Regions from separate parts of the Ensifer soli genome, predicted to be linked through region 2. Evidence: predicted binding sites of a transcription regulator. Region 2 holds the regulator's gene; each other region holds the start of a gene.
What was found. Region 2 encodes LexA, which represses DNA repair genes until DNA is damaged. Its sites were predicted from a motif close to TGTTCNNNNTGTGTTCNG; they were not measured.
Positions count from the first base shown of each region.

Region 1: a site for LexA is predicted at 1,020-1,037, ahead of ACEVQ6_RS10005 (ImuA family protein). Genes of this name have one in related genera too.
Region 3: a site for LexA is predicted at 1,256-1,273, ahead of uvrA (excinuclease ABC subunit UvrA). Genes of this name have one in related genera too.

Region 1 is NZ_JBHFEI010000005.1:250,670-255,221, forward strand. Features, by position in the region: gene ACEVQ6_RS09990 (HpcH/HpaI aldolase/citrate lyase family protein) at 1-245, shown strand, start outside; gene ACEVQ6_RS09995 (DUF1737 domain-containing protein) at 242-448, shown strand; gene ACEVQ6_RS10000 (metallopeptidase family protein) at 453-887, opposite strand; gene ACEVQ6_RS10005 (ImuA family protein) at 1,058-2,002, shown strand; gene ACEVQ6_RS10010 (DUF6504 family protein) at 1,974-3,458, shown strand; gene ACEVQ6_RS10015 (error-prone DNA polymerase) at 3,455-4,552, shown strand, end outside.
Region 2 is NZ_JBHFEI010000015.1:2,133-6,684, reverse strand. Features, by position in the region: gene ACEVQ6_RS19200 (hypothetical protein) at 1-357, shown strand, start outside; gene arsC (arsenate reductase (glutaredoxin)) at 458-805, shown strand; gene lexA (transcriptional repressor LexA) at 862-1,572, opposite strand; gene ACEVQ6_RS19185 (helix-turn-helix domain-containing protein) at 2,120-2,347, opposite strand; gene ACEVQ6_RS19180 (hypothetical protein) at 2,943-4,403, shown strand.
Region 3 is NZ_JBHFEI010000008.1:25,971-30,522, reverse strand. Features, by position in the region: gene uvrA (excinuclease ABC subunit UvrA) at 1-1,121, opposite strand, end outside; gene ACEVQ6_RS13380 (single-stranded DNA-binding protein) at 1,397-1,927, shown strand; gene ACEVQ6_RS13375 (DegQ family serine endoprotease) at 2,180-3,544, shown strand; gene ACEVQ6_RS13370 (replication-associated recombination protein A) at 3,541-4,552, shown strand, end outside.

The DNA of each region.
Region 1 (4,552 bases), on a different contig from region 2:
AGATGGGCTTCGACGGCAAGATGCTGATCCATCCGGACCAGATCGCCCCCGCCAACCGCCATTTCGGCGTCGATCCGCAGAGGCTTGCCGAGGCGCAGGCGATCGTTTCCGCCTTCGCGCTGCCGGAAAATGCCGGAAAGGCCGTGATCGACCTTGCCGGACGGATGGTCGAGCGCCTACATCTCGAGGAGGCGACCGCGACCGCCGCCCGGGCGGCGATGGCCGCACGAAAGGACATGCCGTGAAACTCTACCGTTTCCTCACCGGCGTCGACGACGCCCAGTTCTGCCACAAGGTCACCGCCGCGCTCAACAATGGCTGGGACCTGCACGGCGCCCCGACCTATGCCTTCAACAGCGCCACTGGCCAGATGCAGGGCGGCCAGGCGGTGGTGAAGACGGTCGAGGGCAAGGACTACCATCCGGACATGAAACTGTCCGAGCAGTGAGGCGTCACGGAGAAACGTGGTCGGCGCTCGCCTCGATCCGCTCCATGTCCTCGTCCGACAGGCCGAAATGGTGGCCGATCTCGTGGATCAGCACATGGGTGATGATGTCGCCGAGCGTCTCGTCGTTTTCGGCCCAGTAGTCGATGATCGGCCGGCGGTAGAGCGTGATCCGGTTCGGCAGCTGGCCGGTCTCCATGCTGAAGCGCTCGCCGATGCCGCGCCCCTCGAACAGGCCGAGCAGGTCGAACGGCGTTTCGAGCGCCATGTCCTCGAACACCTCGTCGGTCGGAAAATCAGTGACCTCGATCGAAAGGTCGTTCGCCAGCGCGCGAAATTCCTCCGGCAGATTGCCATAGGCCTCGATGACGAGGGATTCGAACGTGCTGATCGTCGGGGCGTGGCGTTCGCGCCAATCCCCGGTCTGGTCCATCTGGGCCATAAAGCCACTCCTTTTTCCCCTGATATAGCCATTTCACCCGCCGATTTCGAGGAAACAATTCAGGCGCTTATAAACAAGGAATAAATTCATAGAATTCCGCCGTTGACTCTTCCCGGCACCTCTGGAATCTATAAGAACATAAAGCGAACAAAGACAGAGGAAGACCCGTCATGGCGAAAAAGGCCGTGCAGCGGCCGGAACTTCATGCGCTACGGCAGACCATCGCGGCGATCGAAAACCGGGACGCGCCTGTGGGAACGGATCTTCTGGACGAAGGGCAGGACGGGCGGGACATCGTGGCGTCCTGGACCGAGAACCAGCCGACCGACCGTCTTTCCCTCGATATTCCGGCCTTCGACGCCGCGACGGGGGGCGGATTGCCGCTGAAGGGCCTGACGGAGATCCGCAGCGCCGATACCGCCGGCAGTGGCGCGGCGGCCGGTTTTACCCTTGCCCTCGCCGCCCTCTGCCAGAAACGCACGGCCGGAAGGAGCGTGCTGTGGATTGCCGAAAGCCTCGCCCTGCGCGAGGCGGGACTGCCGCATCCGTCAGGACTGAAATCCTACGGCATCGACACGCATGCCCTGTTTCTCGCCGTGGCCGGGAGGGTGGAGGATCTCCTCTTCATCGCCGAGGCGGCCCTTGCCGCGCCGGTCTTCGCCGCGGTCGTCCTCGAACTGCGCGGCAATCCGAAGGCCTGCGGCCTGACCGAAAGCCGCCGGCTTCACCTGAAGGCGCGCGATGCCGGCGCGCCGCTCTTCTTGCTGCGCCAGGCCGGCGCTGAGGAGGCGAGCAGCGCCCGGTTCCGCCTCCATGTCGCTCCCCTTCCGGCGGCACCCCGGCGCCTGCCCGGAGGCGGAAGCCTGCCCAAAAGCCTCGGCGCGCCGGCCTTCGCCGTGACGCTCGAAAAAAGCCGCCTTGCCTTTCCCCCCACCTTCGCCCTCGAATGGAATGCCGATGAACCCCGCTTCCACGACGCCTCGCCCGCCCGCCCTGCCGTTTCCGGGCCCGTCCCGGCCGCAGCGGATCGTCTCGCTCCATCTGCCCTGGCTGGCCGCCAACCGGCTGGCGCGCCGGCGCTGGGGCATGTCCTGGCTTTTGGACGGGCGTCCTGAGCATCCGCCGGTCGTCTTCGCCGAGAAGGACGGCACCGCGATGCGCATCGCCGCCCTCGACCATCCGGCGCGCGCCGCCGGGCTGCGGCCGGGCCAGGCGCTTGCCGAGGCGCGGGCGATCCGGCCGGACATCGAGGTCGTGCCCCATGATCCGGCGGCCGACCAGGCCCTGCTGAACGGCATTGCCGACTGGTGCGGCCGCTACACACCGCTGGTGGCGAGCAACGCGCCGGACGGGCTCTCTCTCGACGTCACCGGCTGCATCCACCTGCATGGCAGCGAGAAGGCGCTCTTGGACGACCTCCTCTCCCGCCTGTTCCATCTCGGCATCGAGGGGCGTGCCGCCATCGCCGCCACGCCCGGCCTCGCCTGGGCGGCCGCCCGCTATGGCGGCGGCCCCGTCGTCGCCCCCGAGGGCGGCGCGCGCGTGTTGGAGCCCCTGCCGGTCGCGGCCCTCCGGCTGCCGGCCGATACGGTCGCGGCCCTCGCCCGGGTCGGCCTGAAGCGTGTCGGCGAACTGATGCGGGCAGAGCGCGCCCCGCTTGCGCGCCGGTTCGGTCCGCTGCCGTTGAAGCGGCTCGACCAGGCGCTCGGCCGCGAGGACGAGCCGATCTCGCCGCGCCTGCCGGCGGCCGATCTCTCCTGCGAGCGTCACCTCGCCGATCCCGTCACCGGCGAGGACGACATTCTCGCCGTCACCGCGCGGCTGGCGGAAGGGCTGAAGGTCCGCCTCGACCGGCGCGGCGAGGGCGGACGGCTGTTCGAGCTCGCCCTGTTCCGCGTCGACGGCCGCGTCCTGCGCATCGAGACCCGCACGGCCGCTCCCCTCCGGGCGCCGGAGCGCATCGCTGGCCTCTTTGCCGAGCGGCTGCAGGCGCTCCATGACGACATCGATGCGGGCTTCGGTTTCGAAACCCTGCGCCTCTCGGTGCTTCGGGCCGAGCGTCTCGACGGGCTGCAGGCGGATCTTGCCGGCGGCGCTGCCGGCGAGGCGGCGCTGGCCGCCTTTGCCGACCGGCTCTTCGCCCGCTTCGGCCGCGACGGCCTGCTCGTGCCGGTCTTCGCCGAGAGCCATTGTCCCGAACGGGCCGCCGGCTTCGCCCCTTACGCCCAGCGGCCGGCGGCGCCGCGCCGCACCGGGGCGGAAGGACCGCGCGCCGACCGGCCGCTGCGGCTGCTCGAACGGCCCGAGCCGGTCGAGGCGACGGCGATCGAGATCCCCGAAGGCGCGCCCCGGCAGTTCCGCTGGCGCCGCGCCGTCCATCGCGTGCGCGCGGCCGAAGGGCCCGAACGGCTGACGGCGGAATGGTGGAACGCGGCAGGCCCTGCTCCGGCGCGGGACTATTTCAGGGTCGAGGACGAGGCCGGCCGCCGCTTCTGGCTGTTCCGGCAGGGCCTTTACGGCAGGGACGGGGACGAGCCGCCGCGCTGGTTCCTGCATGGTCTTTTCGCATGAGCGGACGCGTCTTCGAGATCGGCGCGGCGACGAACTTCTCCTTCCTCGAGGGGGCCTCGCAGCCGGAGGAAATGGTGGTCGCGGCAGCCAGGCTCGGCCTGTCCGGTCTCGGGATCGCCGACCGCAACACGGTCGCGGGCGTGGTGCGCGCCCATGCGCGGGCAAGGATCGAGGGGTTTCGCCTCCAGCCCGGCGCCCGCCTCGTCTTCTGCGACGGCACGCCGGACATGCTGGCCTTCCCCGAGGACCGGCCCGGCTGGGCCCGGCTCTGCCGCCTGCTCAGCGCCGGCAACCTGCGCGCCGAAAAGGGGACATGCCATCTCCACGAGGCCGACCTCCTCGAATGGGGCGCGGGCCTCAGGATGGCGGTGCTGCCGGGCCCGGTCACGACCGATGCCGAAGCCGCGGCCCTCGAGGGCTGGCTCGCCCGGCTTTCCGCCCGTTTCGGCGAGGCCGTCCACCTTGCGCTGACGCCGCGTTACGACGGCCTCGACCGGCTCTCCTTCGCCACCCTCGCCGCGATCGCCGCCCGCGCCGGCGTGCGCACCGTCGCCACCAACCGGCCGCTGTTCCACGAACCCGGCCGGAAGGCCCTCGCCGACGTCGTCACCGCCATCCGCACCCGTTCGAGCCTTTCGGAAGCCGGCTACCGTCTTCTCGCCAATGCCGAGCGCCACCTGAAGCCGCCGGCGGAAATCGCAAGGATCTTTCGCGACCATCCGGAGGCGGTGGCGCAGACCGAGCGTTTCTTCGCGCCGCTTTCCTTCTCGCTCGAGGACCTGCGCTACCAGTATCCGGACGAAAGCCGGGACGGCGAGACGGTGGCGCAGACCCTGTCCCGCCTCACCCATGCCGGGGCGGCGACGCGCTTTCCCGGCGGCGTTCCGGAGAAGGTGCGGGCGCTGATCGCCGAGGAGCTCGCGATCATCGCGCAGAAGCGCTACGAAGCCTATTTCCTCACCGTGCACCGGATCATGCGGTTTGCCCGCTCGCAAGGGATCCTCTGCCAGGGGCGCGGTTCGGCCGCCAATTCCGCCGTCTGCTTCTGCCTCGGCATCACCGAGGTCGATCCGCAGAAGACCACGCTGCTGTTT
Region 2 (4,552 bases):
GCGGCAGGCCTTGCCGGCTGCCAGTCTTCCTCCGCGCCGCCTGCGCCGACGCATGACACGGGCGCGCTGACGACGATGGAGCGCATCGCCCTCGGTGCCAACCGGTGCTGGTTCAAGTCCAGGGACCCGGCCTTCGCCGCCTATCGGCTGGCACCGGAACTGAACTCCTTTTCGGGCCGGCCGCGCATCCTGATCGTGCCGCGCAACACGCCGGAATCGCGCCCGCTCGCCGTGGTTCAGGCGGAGGGACAGCCGGCGCGGCTGCAGGCTTTCGGCCCCCTCTTCACCGAAAGCCAGGGCGCGCGCATGAGCGCGGACATCCGCCGCTGGGCCGGCGGATCATCATCCTGTGGATGAACGGTAAACCTTTAGAAATCGAACGGCTTGCATGCCGTCCCGTCTTGAAACAGGTTTGCAATCGGGCAAATCTGCGCGCACGTTCGACGGGGGAACGGCCATGGCAGTGACGATATATTATGATGCGCGATCGGCGACCTGCCGCAAGGTGCTGAAGCTGATCCGGGAGACCGGGGTCGATCCGACGGTGATCGAATACGAGAAGACCCCGCCCGGCCGGGAAGAACTCGTCGCCCTCATTCTTGCGCTCGATGCCCTGCCACGTACGCTTCTGCGCAAGAAGGAAAAGCTCTATCACGATCTCGGGCTCGACGACGAAAGCCTCAGCGACCGGGAACTGATCGATGCGATGCTCGAAAACCCCTCCCTGATCGAGCGACCGATCGTCATCGGCCCAAAGGGCATTCGCCTCTGTCGCCCGCGCGAACGGGTCTTTGAGATCCTGTAACGCCAGCTTGCTGCCCGTCGTCGCGGCGATGGCACGGCGTCCCAATCCGCAGCCGGTCAGTTGTAGCGGCGTATGAGACCGACGAGTTTGCCCTGGATCTTGACCCGGTCGGGACCGAAAATCCGGGTTTCGTAAGCGGGATTTGCGGCCTCCAGCGCGATGGAGGCCCCTTTGCGCCTGAACCGTTTCAGCGTCGCTTCCTCATCATCGACAAGAGCGACGACGATCTCCCCCGGATTGGCGGAAGAGGCGTTGCGGATGATCACCGTATCCCCGTCGAGAATGCCGGCCTCGATCATGGAATCACCGCGCACTTCCAGCGCGTAATGATCGCCGGTGCCAATCATCTCGACGGGCACGGAAATGTCGTGAGTGTTGTTCTGTATTGCCGAGATCGGCACTCCTGCCGCAATGCGTCCCATGACGGGTACGGATACGGTATCGCGCACGGGTGCTTTCACAGTGGCCGTGGCCGATGCCGCCGGCTTGCCGAGGCTGCCCTCGATCACGCTCGGCGAGAAGCCGCGCCGCTGGGCGAGGCTCGGTGTGTATGCCTCCGGCAGCTTGATGACCTCCAGCGCCCGCGCCCTGTTCGGCAACCGCCTGATAAAGCCTCTCTCCTCAAGTGCTGTGATGAGACGATGAATTCCGGATTTCGACGCGAGATCGAGAGCGTTTTTCATCTCGTCGAAAGAGGGCGGCACGCCCGATTCCTTCATCCGCTCATGGATGAAAAGCAACAGTTCCTGTTGTTTGCGTGTCAGCACGGTATCACCCAGAATCTCGAAACAAACCCAGAACGGACCGTATCTGTTCGCACTGTGTTCCACAAGCCTTGGGTGTAAATTATTTTTTGGAAGTGGCGGCTGGAGGCGCGGAAGATAATCCGGAATGGAATTCAGAGATAAATGGGAACGAAATCGGCTTCGCTTCGTGGATTTTTCAGTGTTTTTTGGCTGAAAACAGGAGTTACCAATGCGCCAATTGGTAAGGCTATTCTTGTCCATTCCAGCGTAAATATTATCCTACTGAAAACATTCAGGTAATTGAGGACCATCGATCACATGAAGCCTGCTATTTGAGAGGATGGGGGACCTTATTGGGGACCTTCGCCTCTTCTAAATCTCCTCATCTGCCTCTCTAACATTTCGGGCACCGTTGGATGACGAGAGGTTGAAATTTTTCCATCAGATATCATATATTCATTGTAATTCTCATTGATTCTCTTTACCAAATTAGCTGCGGCAAGCTGTTTTTTATTGTGAAATTCCATATCTTCTGGAAAGCCACTATCGGGTCTATAATCTGTATTGATTAATTAGCCCCCCCCAATGATGACCAAAGACTATCCCAAAGCGGCCAATACTTTAGATCAAAATTACCTTCCATGATGTACTGATTATCTATGCCCAATAACTCTAGTATTTTTACATATACGTCTGTCGGAATTCTATTTGAGCCCGATAGGTAATTTTGAAGCGATCGGTACGGAAGGCCGATGTCCGCACTGAGAGATTTCATAGATCGCTTTCTCTCCTTCATCATTCTTTTGATACCGGCGACAATGCGGTCGTTGTAGTCGTCCATTCACTGTGCACCCATTTAGGTGCATTTTGACTAAATCATATCACCTGATTTGGCGCAAAATGCACGAGATCCGTTACTCAATTACGTTTGCGATTGTCGGCTCCTCCGAACTCTACCTCGCTGTTCGAGCAGGCTTCGTCAATCAGGGCACCTCGTTGAACAAGTGGTGTATCGCAAATGGTGTAACCCGGCAAACAGCCGAGAAAGCCCTGCGGAGGGAGCGACGCGGCTCCGCATCTGTTCGACTTTCAGGTGAACTTATTGCGGCAGCGGGGATTCGTTCTGCACCGGATGCAATACTTAAATGAGCGTTTGGATCACTTCCGTAGAATTTGGCGAAACTTGCGGTATTCATCGACGCGTAGCCAATCGTATCTGCAAGCAATTTTATGAGGGTAGAAAGTCGACTTGGCGTCATTGTGCACTTGAAGTCCAGATATGCCATGGTCGCGGCGGCCGCTCCGGCATCCAGGACCAGGTCAAGGTTTCCAGCCTTCCACCGCACCTCCAAGACCGTTTAAAGACCCTTCAAACTGCCGACGAGGCCTCCTTGAACCTTCGCCTCGGCGACGAGGCGGCGCGACTGGAACGCGGCTGGAAATACGAAATCATCAAAGGCGCCGTTGCGCACCCCAAGGTCATCGCCGAGCGTAAAGCCGAGATCGACAAGCTTCATGGCGAACAGAAATACGACTGGACAGGCCATATGCGCCGGCTCACCAGAACCACGCTTTATAGCTGGATCGATATTTGCGAGAACGAAGGCATTCACGGCCTCGCCCAGAAGGTGCGGGGCGACAAGGGCGAAAAGAGAGCCCTGATCAATCGGACATGGATGCAGACGGTTCCCTTTGACGAGATCGCCAAGGAAACCATTGCCGAGGACATCGTCCAGTTCATTCGCGGGCTGATCGTCAAGGGGACGACGCGCAAGCTGATCCGGTTCCTTGCCGCCGATGAGCTGCGCCGCATCACGGCCGCCTACGGCTATGTCGTGACCGACGAGGCGGTCGCCGCCAGGCTCTTCAACATTCCGGACGCGCTCGTCTCGGCGGAGGCGCGTTTCAAGGCGGTCTCCCGGCACAATTTCGACCGCAAGGCCAGCGAGGACGACAAGCCCCGCATCCGCCGCACGATCGCCGGCCTTCAGCCGATGGAGATCGTCGTCATGGACGTGCACCATATCAATGTGATGGTGCGCCGGGACAACGGCACGGCCGCCAGCCCGAAATTCGTCGGCTTCCATGATGTCGCGACGAACCGCGTCTTCGGCGGGCTCGTTTTCATGGACGAGCGCGGTGGCGTCCGAAACGTCGACGTGATCGAAGAATTCAAGCGCATGTGCCAGGATCCGGCCTACGGCATGCCTCAGAAGCTCTATTGCGACAACGGATCGGAATACGGCTTCGCCGACCATCTGGAAGACGCCCTGAAGCTGAACTGCCGCGTCACACCGTTTACGCAGGAAGAGCGCGCCCGCGTCATCCGCGCCAAGCCCTACAACGCATCGGCCAAGGTGATCAAAGGTTTCTTCCGGCAGATGAACCAGCAGTACTTCCGGCACATTCCCGGCTGGATCGATGACAATCGCATGAACCCGAAGCGGCGGGAGCTCGGCAAGCCGATGCCGCCCTTCGAAGGCGGGTTCGACGCATTCAGCAAGATGGTGTTCCAGCTTCTCCAGACCTACGAGCAACTGCCCCAGACGGGCGCGTTGGCCGGCAAGTCACCGGCGCAAGTGTTCGACAGCCATGTGAAGGCTGGATGGGCGGCGACCCTGATCGAAGACAGCCAGTTCTATATGGCCTTCGCCAAGCCGGAGCGCCGCAAGCTGACCAAGCATGCCTTCAGCCTCGGCGGTCGGCTCTGGACCGGCCCGGAACTCGACCGATGCTTTGAGCCGACCGTGATCGTCCATGTACCTGCCTATCATGGCTTCAACGAATTGCTCGTGGAGACTGTCCAGGGCGAACGAATCGGGTGGGCCACCGGATCGCGCGTTCATCTATGACGATCCGCGTGGCGCGCAGACAAGCGCCTCGCGTGACAAGGAGCGCAAGCGGGCTTTGCGCGAGATGCAGCGTTCCGTGCCGGACATCGACGTTCTGGGCAAGCTGATCGAGATTGGCGAGAGCGCAGCAACCGTCGTTCCGAACGCGC
Region 3 (4,552 bases), on a different contig from region 2:
TCGGTCCCGTGCAGGATCGCCTTCTGTGCGGCGGAAGAAAGCTCGTTCCAGCGGTTCTTCAGCGTGAATCCGTAGACTTTTCCAAGGCCCTCCAGCGTCTGGTTGTAATAGGGCGAGGTCGATTTCGCCCAGGGCGCGATCGCGCCGTCGCGTAGCGTGCGCTGGGCCTCCGGCACGATCAGCGCCTCATCGATCTTCTGCTGGCTGCCGAGGCCGTCGCAGGTCGGGCAGGCGCCGAAGGGATTGTTGAACGAGAACAGCCGCGGCTCGATCTCGGGGATCGTGAAGCCCGAGACGGGGCAGGCGAATTTCTCCGAAAACAGCACCCGCTCATGGGTCTCGTTCAGCGACTTGTTCGCCGCACCCCCCGCGGCGGTCTCGCCCTCCGGCAGCGGCTTGTCGGCAAATTCCGCGATCGCGAGGCCGTCGGCGAGCCTCAGGCAGGTCTCGACGCTATCGGCGAGCCGCTGCGCGAGGTCGGACCTGACCGCGATGCGGTCGACGACCACGTCGATGTCGTGCTTGTACTTCTTGTCGAGCGCCGGCACTTCGGCGATTTCGTAGAACTGGCCGTCGACCTTGACGCGCTGGAAGCCTTTCTTCATCAGCTCGGCGAGTTCCTTCCGGTACTCGCCCTTGCGGCCGCGCACCAGCGGCGCGAGGATGTAAAGCCGTGTACCCTCGTCATAGCCGAGGATGCGGTCGACGATCTGGCTGACGGTCTGGCTCTCGATCGGCAGGCCCGTCGCCGGCGAATAGGGCACGCCGGCGCGGGCAAAGAGCAGGCGCATGTAGTCGTAGATCTCGGTAACGGTGCCGACGGTCGAGCGCGGGTTGCGCGAGGTCGTCTTCTGCTCGATCGAGATCGCCGGCGACAGGCCGTCGATCTGGTCGACATCCGGCTTCTGCATCATCTCGAGGAACTGGCGGGCATAGGCCGACAGGCTCTCGACATAGCGCCGCTGCCCCTCGGCATAGATCGTGTCGAACGCGAGCGAGGACTTGCCCGAGCCGGACAGGCCGGTCATGACGATCAGGCTGTTGCGGGGAAGGTCGAGGTCGATGCCCTTCAGGTTGTGCTCGCGCGCGCCGCGCACGGAAATGGTCTTCAGTTCGCTCATCCGGCTGTCGCTTCTTGAAATCCCGCCCGTGAAGGGCCCTGGCACCTTATGTAACGGCCGGCAAAACGATGTCGAGCCGCAATGCAGCAAACCTGTCCCTTCGTCGCGGCATTGACAGGATATTAGCGATTTCGTAGAACATATAAAGAACAAAATTGAAAACTGTTGTGGATGAGCGGCGGCTGCGGGGCGTCAGGCGCCGACGGTGCGTTTAAAGTCCTCCAGATCGATGGACATTGCCGGCCTTCCGGGCCGGAAAAACGGGAATGAAGACCATGGCTGGCAGCGTGAACAAGGTGATACTGATCGGCAATGTCGGGGCCGACCCCGAGATCCGCCGGACCCAGGACGGCCGGCCGATCGCCAATCTGCGCATCGCCACCTCGGAGACCTGGCGCGACCGCAATTCCGGCGAACGCCGCGAGAAGACAGAATGGCACAATGTCGTCGTCTTCAACGAGGGCCTCTGCAAGGTCGTCGAGCAATATGTGAAGAAGGGTGCGAAGCTCTACATCGAGGGCCAGCTCCAGACGCGCAAGTGGCAGGACCAGACCGGCAACGACCGCTATACGACGGAAGTCGTGCTCCAGGGTTTCAATTCGACGCTGACGATGCTCGACGGACGCGGCGAGGGCGGCGGCATGAGAAGCGGCGGCGGCGGACAGGATTTCGGCGCGTCGGGCGGCTATGGCGACGATTACGAGCGCGGGCCGGCGGCCTCGGCGCCGGCGCGTTCGGGCAGCGGCGGTAGTCGCGGCGGCAGCAGCAATTTCTCGCGCGACATGGACGACGACATTCCGTTCTGAGGATCCGCCGGCGGCGGATGATCGTGGCGGTTTATTGATTTCGGCCGTCCGTTGCCTATCTCTGGCACGCCCGGGTGATGGCCGCGCTGCAGTGATGACGGCTCCCGTCACCGGACTATCGCCAGAAGAGACAATGTCGAGGCTCGTTCACGCATGAGCGTTCCCTACCGCCCCCTGATCGCCATGGCCGGCGCCGCGCTTGTGGCGCTGGCTGCCTTCTCCTTTGGAACGGATCGCCCGCCGCTCGATCCCATGGCGACCGCCGCCGTAACGACGCCTGCCGGCGAGGTCGCCGAACGCACGGTTCCGCCCTCGCGCGAGGCCATGCAGCTCTCCTTCGCGCCGCTCGTGAAGAAGACCGCCAATTCCGTCGTCAACGTCTATGCCGAGCGGATGGTGCAGCAGCGATCGCTTTTCGGCGACGACCCGTTCTTCGAGCAGTTCTTCGGCCAGCGCATGCCGAACCGCAGCGAGAAGCAATCCTCGCTCGGCTCCGGCGTCGTCGTCGGCGCGGACGGGACGGTGGTGACCAACAATCACGTCATCGAGGGTGCGGACGATATCAAGGTCGCCTTCGCCGACGGTCGTGAGTTTGCCTCGACCGTGGTGCTGAAGGATGACCGGCTCGATCTCGCCGTTCTGAAGATCAAGGGCGGCGGGCCGTTCGAGGCGATGCCGATCGGCGATTCGGACCGGGTCGAGGTCGGCGACCTCGTTCTCGCCATCGGCAATCCCTTCGGCGTCGGCCAGACGGTGACGAGCGGGATCGTCTCGGCGCTGGCGCGCAATCAGGTGACGTCCGGCGATTTCGGCTTCTTCATCCAGACCGATGCGGCGATCAATCCCGGCAATTCCGGCGGCGGCCTGATCGACATGCAGGGCGAACTGATCGGCATCAACACGGCGATCTTCTCGCGCGGCGGCGGTTCGAACGGCGTCGGCTTCGCCATTCCCGCCAACCTGGTCAAGGCCTTCGTCACCTCGGCCGCCAATGGTGCCGGCGGTTTCGTCCGTCCCTTCATCGGCGCGAGCTTCGAACCCGTGACCGCCGAAGTTGCCGAGGCGCTCGGGCTGAAGCGTTCGCGCGGCGCGCTCGTCACCGCCGTCCTGCCCGGCGGTCCGGCGGAACAGGCCGGCATTCGCCCGGGCGAGGTCATCACGGCGGTCAACGGCATCGAGGTCGAGCATCCGGATGCGCTCGGCTATCGGCTGACGACGGTCGGCGTCGGGCACGACGCACGGCTGACGCTGGCCGACGGCGCGAAGACCCGCGACGTGACGCTGGCGCTGACGCGCGCGCCGGAGACGACCCCGCCCGACGAACGGCTGATCGAGGGACGCAATCCCTTTGCCGGCGCCGTCGTCGCCAACCTGTCGCCGCGCCTTGCCGAGGACCTGCGCATGCCGTCGAGTTCCGTAGGCGTCGTCGTGACGACCGTCAATCGCGGCTCGCCCGCGGCACGGATCGGGCTGGCGCCGAAGGACATCATCCGCTCGGTGAACGGCACGACGATCGAAACGTCCGAGACGCTGGAAAAGGCGGTCGACGACGATCCGGCCTTCTGGCGGGTGGAGATCGAGCGGGACGGCCGCGTCATCCGCCAGTTCTTCCGATGACCGACCTGTTTTCGCCATCCGAGCCGGAGGCGATGGCGAAGTCGAGGCCGCTTGCCGACAGGCTCCGGCCGCAAAGGCTTGCAGACGTCGTCGGGCAGGATCACCTGACGGGCGCGGACGGGGCGCTGACACGGATGATCGAGGCCGGTTCGCTCGGCTCGATGATCTTCTGGGGACCGCCCGGCACAGGCAAGACCACGGTGGCGCGGCTCCTCTCCGGCGAGACGGGCCTCGTCTTCGAGCAGATCTCCGCGATCTTTTCCGGTGTCGGCGACCTGAAGAAGGTGTTCGAGGCGGCGCGGATGCGGCGCATGTCGGGACGGCAGACGCTGCTCTTCGTCGATGAGATCCATCGCTTCAACCGCGCCCAGCAGGACAGTTTCCTGCCCGTGATGGAGGACGGCACCATCGTTCTCGTCGGCGCGACCACGGAGAACCCGTCCTTCGAACTGAACGCCGCGCTGCTGTCGCGCGCCCGTGTGCTTACCTTCCATTCGCACACGGAGGCGAGCCTTTCGGAGCTCCTGACGCGGGCGGAGGCCGTCGAGGCGAGGCCGCTGCCGCTCGACGCGGAGGCTCGTGCGAGCCTCATCCGCATGGCCGACGGCGACGGCCGCGCGATCCTGACGCTGGCGGAAGAGGTCTGGCGTGCGGCGCGCAAGGGCGAGGTCTTCGATGCGGCGGCCGTTCAGGAGGTGGTGCAGCGCCGCGCGCCGATCTACGACAAGAGCCAGGACGGGCACTACAACCTGATCTCGGCGCTGCACAAATCCGTGCGCGGCTCCGACCCGGACGCCGCGCTCTACTATCTCTGCCGGATGCTCGACGCCGGCGAGTCGCCGCTTTTCCTCGCCAGGCGGCTGGTGCGCATGGCGGTCGAGGATATCGGCCTTGCCGATCCGCAGGCGCTCGCCGTCTGCACCGCCGCGAAGGATGCCTATGATTTCCTCGGCTCGCCGGAAGGCGAACTGGCGCTCGCCGAGGCCTGCGTCTACCTCGCCACCGCTC